3 regions of the Streptomyces sp. a15 genome follow, and region 3 is predicted to be linked to each of the others. Evidence: riboswitches for the same ligand, from Rfam matches in the RefSeq annotation. Region 3 holds a riboswitch; each other region holds the start of a gene.
What was found. Region 3 has a riboswitch for cobalamin ahead of AC5P09_RS39395 (ABC transporter substrate-binding protein). Riboswitches for the same ligand answer to the same signal wherever they lie in the genome.

Region 1 (3,269 bases), on a different contig from region 3:
CGGCGTCGCCTCGCCGACCCAGAAGCACTTCGGCGGCTCGTCCAAGGAGATCCCCGGCATCGGGGAGATCGGCTACATCGGCCTCACGGCGTTCGTCCTGAACGTAGTGGTCACGGTGGTCCTGACCTTCGTCCTGAAGGCCCTGAAGGCCCCCGAGGGCATCGACGAGACGTCCCCGCAGGACTATACGGCGGACGCGGGTGACCCGGGCGTCCAGGTGGAGCTTCCCCCGGCAACTGCTGGCACCGCTCACTGAACCCACCCAGGGGGCGCGGGGCTGTGTCAATATGCGGCTCCGCCGCGATGGGGGTCCCCCCGCTCGAGCGGAGCCGAGAGTGGGGGAGCGACCAGCCACGACGAACCCGCAGCGGGCCGCCGAAAGTCAAGCACGACGGCGGCCCGCTGTCGTACACACTCACTCGCATGGACATCCGAATCCGGCGAGTGAACCCCACCGAATACGACGCCCTCGGCGAGATCACAGCCCAGGCCTACCTCCGGGACAGCCTCCTCGACTTCGGCGAGAGCGACGAGTACCTCGGCGAGCTGAAGGACGTGGCCAAGCGAGCCTCCGCCGCCGAGGTCCTCGTAGCCGTGGAGAACGACCACCTCCTCGGCGGCGTGACCTTCGTACCGTCCGGCGGCCCGATGGCCGACATCGCCACCCCCGGCGAAGCCGAGATACGGATGCTCGCCGTCGCCCACCAGGCCCGCGGCCGAGGCACCGGCGAAGCCCTCGTCCGCGCGTGCGTCGACCGCGCCCGGGCCACCGAGGGCTGCACGGCCGTCGTGCTGTCGACGCAACGCACCATGCACTCCGCCCACCGCATCTACGAACGCCTCGGCTTCGTCCGCACTCCCGGACGGGACTGGAACCCGATTCCGCACCTGGACGACATCACTCTGCTCACCTACGAGTTGACGCTCTGAAACCGGCGCGACACAACATATGGGGGTGCTGTCCTCACCCGGCACAAGATGTATGCTCATGCTCGCTGTCGCCGCAGGGGAATCCGGTGCGAATCCGGAACTGTCCCGCAACGGTGTACTCATGCGCGCATATGCGTGTATGGGCGTCAGTCCGAGGACCTGCCGACAGCGTGCCCGGCCATCAGGTCCGGGTGCCATGACGTCCGGGCCTCGTGGAGTGGGCCGGTGGGCGCGACGCCGTGTGCGCTCGTGTGCTGCCGTCTGCCCTCCGCAAGGCCCCCGTGCCGAGCGAGGGAGAGCCCCACGTGACCATCGCGCCAGCAGACCCGGCTTCAGCTTCAGCTCCAGTGACCCCGGTGTCCGACGACGGTCCCGGGACCGCGTTGCTGCGGACCCTGACCGAGCTGACCGCCGACCTCCCCGACGCCGACCCCGGCCGGGTCGCCGCCGCCGCGTTGCGCGGCCGGTCCGCGCGGGCCGACGGGACGGAACTGCGCGAGCTGGCCACCGAGGCGGCCGCCGGCCTCATCTCCGAGGACCCTGCCTATTCACGGCTCGCCGCCCGCCTGCTGACCGTCAACATCCGCGCCGAGGCCGCCTCCCAGGGCGTCACGTCCTTCACGGAGTCGGTCGCGGTGGGCCACCGCGAGGGCCTCATCGCCGACCGTACGGCCGAGTTCGTACGGGTCCACGCCGACCGCCTCGACGCGCTGGTCGACGTGCACGCCGACGACCGCTTCGGGTACTTCGGCCTGCGCACCCTGCACGGCCGCTATCTGCTCCGGCACCCGATCACCCGGCACGTGATCGAGACGCCCCAGCACTTCATGCTGCGTGTCGCGAGTGGCCTGGCCGAGGACGACAGCATCCGTGCGCTGGACGAAGTCGCCGCCCTCTACCGGCTCATGAGCCGCCTCGACTACCTCCCCTCCTCCCCCACCCTCTTCAACTCCGGCACCCGGCACCCCCAGATGTCGTCCTGCTACCTCCTCGACTCCCTGAAGGACGAGCTGGACTCCATCTACGACCGCTATCACCAGGTCGCCCGGCTCTCCAAGCACGCCGGCGGCATCGGCATCGCCTACTCCCGCATCCGCGCCCGCGGTTCGCTGATCCGCGGCACGAACGGGCACTCCAACGGCATCGTCCCGTTCCTGAAGACCCTCGACGCCTCGGTCGCCGCCGTGAACCAGGGCGGGCGGCGCAAGGGCGCGGCCGCGGTCTACCTGGAGACCTGGCACTCCGACCTCGAGGAGTTCCTGGAGCTGCGCGACAACACCGGTGAGGACGCCCGCCGTACGCACAACCTGAACCTCGCGCACTGGGTCCCGGACGAGTTCATGCGCCGTGTGAACGCGGACGCGCAGTGGTCGCTGTTCTCCCCCGCCGACGTGCCGGAGCTGGTCGACCTGTGGGGCGAGGAGTTCGACGCCGCCTATCGCGAGGCCGAAGAGAAGGGCCTCGCGCGCAAGACCATCCCGGCCCGTGACCTCTACGGCCGCATGATGCGCACCCTCGCGCAGACCGGCAACGGCTGGATGACCTTCAAGGACGCCGCCAACCGCACCGCCAACCAGACCGCCGAGCCGGGTCACGTCGTCCACTCCTCCAACCTCTGCACGGAGATCCTGGAGGTCACGGACGACGGGGAGACGGCGGTCTGCAACCTGGGCTCGGTCAACCTCGGCGCGTTCGTGGTCGACAGCGACATCGACTGGGACCGGCTGGACGAGACCGTCCGCACCGCCGTCACCTTCCTCGACCGCGTCGTCGACATCAACTTCTACCCGACCGAGCAGGCGGGCCGCTCCAACGCCAAGTGGCGCCCGGTCGGCCTCGGCGTCATGGGCCTGCAGGACGTCTTCTTCCAGCTGCGGCTGCCCTTCGACTCGCCGGAAGCCCGTCGGCTCTCCACGCGCATCGCCGAGCGCATCATGCTCGCCGCGTACCAGGCCTCCGCCGACCTCGCCGAGCGCAACGGCCCGCTGCCGGCCTGGGAGAAGACCCGTACGGCCCGGGGTGTTCTGCACCCCGACCACTACGACACCGAGCTGACCTGGCCGGAGCGCTGGGCGGCCCTGCGGGCACGCGTCGCCACCACCGGCATGCGCAACTCCCTGCTCCTCGCCATCGCGCCGACCGCCACCATCGCGTCGATCGCGGGTGTGTACGAGTGCATCGAGCCGCAGGTGTCCAACCTGTTCAAGCGCGAGACGCTGTCCGGTGAGTTCCTCCAGGTCAACTCGTACCTGGTGAAGGAACTGAAGGCGCTGGGCGTCTGGGACGCCCGCACCCGCGAGGCACTGCGCGACGCGAACGGCTCGGTGCAGGGCTTCGCC
Region 2 (3,269 bases), on a different contig from region 3:
GTTCTCGCTGGACGGCACGAGCTTCTACGACTCGGTCAAGGTCGACGACCAGAACCTGAAGCCGACCGACGACGGCAAGGTCCACATCAAGGTCCGCACGGCCGGCGACGCGACCACCTGCACGGCCTCCCTGGCCTCCTACCTCGCCCACGGCGCCACCTTCGCCACCTCCGGCGAGCAGGTCTTCGTCGACTTCGACACGGTGACCGTCAAGCCCGGCCAGACCGACTCCCTCGACATCGCGGTGCCGGACGCGGGCTGCTTCGCGCAGATCGACCTCTACCGGGGCGCCGTCAAGTTCGACGGCGAGCTCGACGCGAACGACGGCTTCGTCCACGGCGACCTGCCCATGGGCCCGGACCGTCCGGTCATCAAGGACAAGCTGATCGCGGCCTGGAACGGCGGCACGAAGGACTGCACGACCGCCCCGTCCGAGCCCCCGGCCACCCCCACGCCGACCCCGTCGACCCCGGAGTCCACGGAACCCTCGACACCGGGCGAGGAGACGACGCCGCCGGCGACGGAGACTCCCTCCGAGTCCCCCTCGCCCTCCACCGAGGCCCCGAGCCCGTCGGCCTCCGAGTCCACCACCGCTCCCGCCGCCACCCCGAACGGCGGCGGTGGCGACCTCGCGGAGACCGGCGGCAGCAGCGCGACCGGCCCGATCGCGATCGGCGCGGCCGTGCTGCTCGCGGGCGGCGCGGGCATCGTGCTGGCGACGCGGCGTCGCAAGGCGGCTCGCTCGTAATCAGGCGCAGTTGGTGCAGTCGGCGTCAGCGCCGGTCGGGCGGTTTCAGCCCGGCCGGCGTTCGGGCCTCGTCCTCAAACTCCCCCAACTCGTCCTCAAACTCCCCCAAAGGGGGTGCCCCCAGCGGGCTGGAGGTCGCGCAGTGCGCGAGCAGCGAGGCGATGTCGGCGTCCACCACCCGGTAGCGCACGATCCGCCCCTCCTTCTCCCCCTCCACGACCCCCGCCGCCCGCAGCAGCCTGAGCGCCTGCGACACGGCGGGGTCGTTCATGCCGGTGGCGATCGCCAGGTCGGAGACGGCCAGGGGACCGGTGCGGTGCAGGGCGAGCAGCAGGGCCAGCCGCTTGGGATCGGCGAGCAGCGAGAAGCGGTCGGCCCAGGCGCGGACATGGCCCGGTTCGCCGATCGCGGCGATGGCGTCGCACACCCGGTGCCCGTCGATGGTTCGGCGATCCGCTCGGTCGGCCGGAACGAGATGCATGCCGCCATCCTCGCAGGCACCCCCATGTGATCTTCCATACCTGCGCAGGTACGCAGCTATGCAGGAGACCGCTTGCCACCCTACGGTGGGCTGGCCGTGGTGCTCGGGAAGCCGGTGACGACCCCTCAAGGGTCCATGCCGGAGCGGCCCTCGCCACTGTGATCGGGGAGTTTCCGTCCCGTCCGGCGCCAGCCGGGCCACTGGTCGCACGACCGGGAAGGCAGGAACGGACACGCACGACCCGTAAGCCAGGAGACCGGCCACGGCATCTCACGAGTTGATCCACGAGGTGCTGGAGCGTGACCGAATGACCCTGCCCAAGCCTGCCCAGACGTCCGTGCCCGCCCCGACGTCCTTCAAGTGGCGCCGCGAGGACACCCTCAAGACCGCCGGACTCATGTCGGTCGTCGCCGCACTGCACGTCGTCGCCTTCGGAATCCTGTTCCTCCTCGTCGTCCCCGGGCACTACGAGGTCGGCGACAAGGCCTTCGGTATCGGCCTCGGCATCACCGCCTACACCCTCGGCATGCGGCACGCGTTCGACGCCGACCACATCGCCGCGATCGACAACACCACCCGCAAGCTGATGGCCGACGGCAAGCGCCCGGTGTCGGTGGGCTTCTGGTTCGCGCTCGGCCACTCCAGCGTGGTGGTGCTGCTCGCCCTGCTGATCGCGGGCGGCACCCAGCTCGCCGGAAAGGTCATGAACGAGGATTCCGGCACCCACCAGGTGCTCGGCGTCCTCGGTACGACGATCTCCGGCACGTTCCTCTACCTCATCGCCGCCCTCAACCTGGCCGCCCTGCTGGGCATCCTGAAGGTGTTCAAGGCGATGCGGGCGGGCGCCTACGACGAGAAGGAACTCGAACAGCACCTGGACTCCCGCGGGTTCATGAACCGCATCCTCGGCCGCCTCACCAAGTCCATCACCCGCCCGGGCCAGATGTACCCGCTCGGTTTCCTCTTCGGCCTCGGCTTCGACACGGCGACCGAGGTGACGCTGATGGTGATGGCGGGTTCGGGCGCGGCGGCCGGACTGCCCTGGTACGCGATCCTCTCCCTGCCCCTCCTCTTCGCCGCCGGCATGAGCCTGTTCGACACCCTCGACGGCACCTTCATGAACTTCGCCTACCAGTGGGCGTTCTCCAACCCGGTCCGCAAGGTCTTCTACAACCTCACGATCACCGGCCTGTCCATCGCCGTCGCCTTCTTCATCGGCACCATCGAACTCGTCGGCGTCCTGCACGAGAAGCTCGACCTGAGCGACACGGTCACCACCTGGATCGCCGACATCAACCTCGACAGCGTCGGCTACGTCATCGTCGGCCTGTTCGTGGTGGTGTGGGCGGCGGCCATCGGCTACTGGCGGCTCGCGAAGGTGGAACAGCGGTGGGCGGTACGGCCGGCGGCGGACACCCGCTAGGCGTCCGCTAGGCGCCCTCCACCGTCGTCAGCCACAGCTTCACGTACCGCTCCACGTCCACGCCCAACGCCACGTCCACCAGCCGCTGTTCACGGGTGCCCTCGTGGATCTCGGACTCGCCGGGGCGGGGGCGCCGGTCGACGATCGTCTGGCCCCGGCCGGCACCCGGGGCGAGGCTCACCTCGACCGGGAGACGTTCGGTGGTGATCCCTCCCGGGTCGACGACCGCGCAGACCGCGCCCGCGTCGCCCAGGCCGCCGGTGGGGGTGGGGTCGCCGGAGGTGGCCGGGTCGCGGTGGGCGAGGAGTTCGCCGGCCAGCCGGAGGCGGGGCTCCGCGCTCGCGCGCAGCCGCTGCACGTCTCCGGCCGGGACAAGGACCTGCTTGAAGACGTCCAGGCCGTACATGGTGATCGGCACCCCGGCGGTGAGCAGGATCGCGGCCGCCTCCGGGTCGTGCCAGACGTTGAACTCCGCGACCGGCGTGGCGTTCCCGGTCGCCACCGCGCCGCCCATGAACACGATCCGCTCGATGTTGCGCACGACCTCCGGGTGCGTACGCAGCAGCAGCGCGATGTTCGTCAGGGGCGCCATGGGGATGAGGGTGACCGGCGTCGGC
Region 3 (3,269 bases):
GTACCCGTTCTTGGCCAGGCCGTAGGAGACGCGGGAGGTCGCGGTGGTGTAGATCAGGCCGGTGCCGCCGGGTGAGATCACCGCGTCGACGTACAGCACCACACTCAGCCAGCCCAGGCCCACCAGGGTCGCGAGTCCCGCCCACGGGCCTCTGATGCCGGGGAAGTCGAGCTCGGCCCAGCCGTGTGCGAAGGAGCTGTGCGGCAGCGCGCCGATGAACACGATCTGCAGCAGGACGTAGATGACGGCACCGATCGCGACCGAGCCGAGAGTGGCCCGCGGCAGGTCCCGCTTCGGATTGCGGCTCTCGCCCGCCAGTTGGATCGCCTGCTCGAAACCCAGCAGGGCGAAGATGATGCCGCTGCCGCTGATCGCGCTCAGCACGCCCTTGGCGCCCAGCGGGGCGAAGCCCTCCGAGGTGAAGTTGCCCGGGTGGAAGTTGCCCGCGGCGATGACGAAGATGGCGCCCAACGGAACGGCGATCTTCCACCAGGTGGCCGCGCTGTTGGTGTGTGCCAGGGCGCGGACGCCGAAGAAGTTGACCGTGACGAAGACGGCCATCAGGAAGACGGCGGTGACGAGGCCCGAGGCCGTCAGCGTCTGGTCACTGTGTTCGAGACCCCGGGCCCAGGACCAGTGCCCCGCATAGCCGATCATGGCCTCGACCTCGATCGGTGCCACGGTCGCCGCCTGCAGCCAGGAGAACCAGCCGAAGGACATGCCGGCCAGGCCGCCGAACGCGTAGTGCGGATATCGTGCGGTGCCGCCCGCGACCGGGAACATGCCGCCGAGTTCCGCGTGCACGAGAGCCAGCAGGACGATGGCCACCGCGCCGATCACCCAGGAAATGACCGCCGCGGGACCGGCCGCGGTAACCGCTTTTTCCGCTCCGTAGAGCCAGCCGGATCCGATGATGGAACCGACCGACGCCCACATGAGCCCGATCAGTCCGACGTCCCGCCGCAGGCCGCCGCCCGGGCCCCTGCTGTCCTCCGGGGCGGCTTGGTCAACGCTTACCATTTCTTAGGGGGCCTCTCATAAAGGAGATGCATTCACCATGCAAGAGGCCTCAGATTAGGAATCAAGCGCTGTTCCGCTGAAGGTGGTTGTCGAATTTTGACTGGCGTACGGGGATTTCCTGGACAGCGTTTCAGGAATTACGGACGCAACGGAAACCTGTATGACAACTGGATCCGTCAGCCCAGGCGGGGAATCTCGATCGCCGGGCAGCGGTCCATCACCATCTCCAGGCCCGCGGCCCGAGTGCGGTCGTACGCCGCCTCGTCGACGACCCCGAGCTGGAACCAGACCGCCTGCGCGCCCTTCGCCACCGCCTCGTCGGCGACGGCCCCGGCGAGGTCGCTGTTCACGAACACGTCCACGACGTCCACGTCGAAGGGGATGTCCGCGAGCGAGGCGTACCCCCGCTCCCCGTGCACCGTCTCCGCCTTGGGATGCACGGGCACGACCCGCTTGCCGTAACGCTGGAGCACCTCGGCCACGCCGTACGCGGCGCGCTGCCGGTTCGACGACAGGCCGACCACGGCCCAGGTGTCGCCGAGCCCGGTGAGGATCTTGCGGACTGTTGCCTCGTCGCCGTACACCGTGGGTCTCCTTGGGGTCGCGTATGCCCTGACCTCTCGCACAACAGCGCACCGCGATCGGCGATTCCCCACCGTGATAGCTTGCCGAGGCCAGTCGAACCCATGAGACGTGGGTCAGGGAATCCGGTGCGAATCCGGAGCTGACGCGCAGCGGTGAGGGTGACGGGCGGGGCCTCGGCCACTGGACGACTCGAATGTCGTCTGGGAAGGCGCCCCGACCGGATGATCCCGAGTCCGAAGACCTGCTGGCGGCCCCCGCGGTGACGTACGGCGGGGGAGCACCGTACGACCGGGCTCCGCGTTCGAGCCCTCGACGATCGAGGACCAACTTCCGTGCAGACAGCACGTCTTGCCCGTCCCTCCGCCCTGTTCGTAGCCGGCTCCCTGTTCCTGGCCGGCTGCGGCGACGTCGGCACCTCCGCCACGACGGCTGCCGTCAGCCTCGACAACTGCGGCCGTACGGTACGCGTCGAGGCCCCGCCCGAACGGGCCGTCTCCCTCAACCAGGGCACCACCGAGATCATGCTCTCCCTCGGGCTCGCCGACCGTATGGCGGGCACGGCGACCTGGACCGACCCCGTGATGAAGGGGCTGGAGAAGGAGAACGCGAAGGTGGCGCGGATCGCCGACAACAACCCCTCCTTCGAACGGGTCCTGGACGCCGAACCGGACTTCGTCGCCGCCTCCTTCGTCTCCACGCTGGGCAAGGGCGGCGTCGCCACCCGGGACCAGTTCGAGAAGCTCGGCGTGCCCACCTACGTCTCCCCGTCCGACTGCGCCGGCAAGGACAACTCCGGCGACGGGGACGGCGCACGGACCGATCCCCTGACCGCCGAGACCGTCTACGGCGAAGTCCGGGACCTGGCCGCCGTGTTCGGGGTGAAGGAACGGGGAGAGGAACTCGTCGCAGAGCTCAAGGCGCGGATGGCGAAGGCCACTTCGGGCATCGACGCCTCCGACGTGACCCTCCTGTACTGGTTCGCCAACTCCGAGTCGCCCTACATGGCGGGCTGCTGCGGCGCTCCCGGCGTCGTCACCCGCGCGCTCGGCGCGAAGAACGTCTTCGACGACACGCACGACGAATGGCCGCAGATCAACTGGGAGACGGTCGCCGACCGCGACCCCGACGTCCTCGTCATCGGCGACCTCACCCGCAGGTCGCAGACCGCCGAGTCGGCCGAGAAGAAGATCGCCTTCCTGGAGTCCGATCCGGTCACCAGGAACATGACCGCCGTCCGGCACAAGCGGTACGTCCTGCTCAGCGGGCAGGCCATGAACCCGACCATCCGCACGATCGAGGGCGTGGAGCGGGTCGCGGCGGGGCTGCGCGAGTTCGGACTCGTGAAGTGACCGCCCGGGCGGTCCTGCTCGGGGTGGTCGGGACGGTCCTGCTGTGCGGCTCCCTGGCCGTCGCCATCACCATCGGCCCGGCCGACCTGCGGGTCGCCGACGTGTGGTCGGTCGTCGCGGCCCATCTCGGCCTCGGCTCCTCGGAGTTGACGCCCATCCGGGACGGCATCGTGTGGCAGCTCCGGCTGCCGCGCACGCTCCTCGCGGCCGTGTGCGGCGCCGGACTCGCCGTGTGCGGCGCGGTGATGCAGTCGCTGCTGCGCAACCCGCTCGCCGACCCGTTCGTCCTCGGAGTGTCCTCGGGTGCGTCGACCG

Region 1: linked by a shared signal. The riboswitch ahead of AC5P09_RS00135 (ribonucleoside-diphosphate reductase subunit alpha) and the one ahead of AC5P09_RS39395 (ABC transporter substrate-binding protein) in region 3 are both predicted to bind cobalamin.
Region 2: linked by a shared signal. The riboswitch ahead of nicT (Nickel transporter NicT) and the one ahead of AC5P09_RS39395 (ABC transporter substrate-binding protein) in region 3 are both predicted to bind cobalamin.

Annotation. Positions count from the first base shown of each region.
Region 1 is NZ_JBWLKM010000001.1:26,632-29,900, forward strand. Features, by position in the region: gene mctP (monocarboxylate uptake permease MctP) at 1-256, shown strand, start outside; gene AC5P09_RS00130 (GNAT family N-acetyltransferase) at 424-930, shown strand; cobalamin riboswitch at 983-1,111, shown strand; gene AC5P09_RS00135 (ribonucleoside-diphosphate reductase subunit alpha) at 1,236-3,269, shown strand, end outside.
Region 2 is NZ_JBWLKM010000074.1:26,985-30,253, forward strand. Features, by position in the region: gene AC5P09_RS41095 (LAETG motif-containing sortase-dependent surface protein) at 1-748, shown strand, start outside; gene AC5P09_RS41100 (ArsR/SmtB family transcription factor) at 774-1,229, opposite strand; cobalamin riboswitch at 1,310-1,508, shown strand; gene nicT (Nickel transporter NicT) at 1,537-2,652, shown strand; gene AC5P09_RS41110 (nucleoside hydrolase) at 2,660-3,269, opposite strand, start outside.
Region 3 is NZ_JBWLKM010000066.1:34,961-38,229, reverse strand. Features, by position in the region: gene AC5P09_RS39405 (APC family permease) at 1-1,020, opposite strand, end outside; gene AC5P09_RS39400 (CoA-binding protein) at 1,197-1,604, opposite strand; cobalamin riboswitch at 1,679-1,868, shown strand; gene AC5P09_RS39395 (ABC transporter substrate-binding protein) at 1,938-2,954, shown strand; gene AC5P09_RS39390 (FecCD family ABC transporter permease) at 2,951-3,269, shown strand, end outside.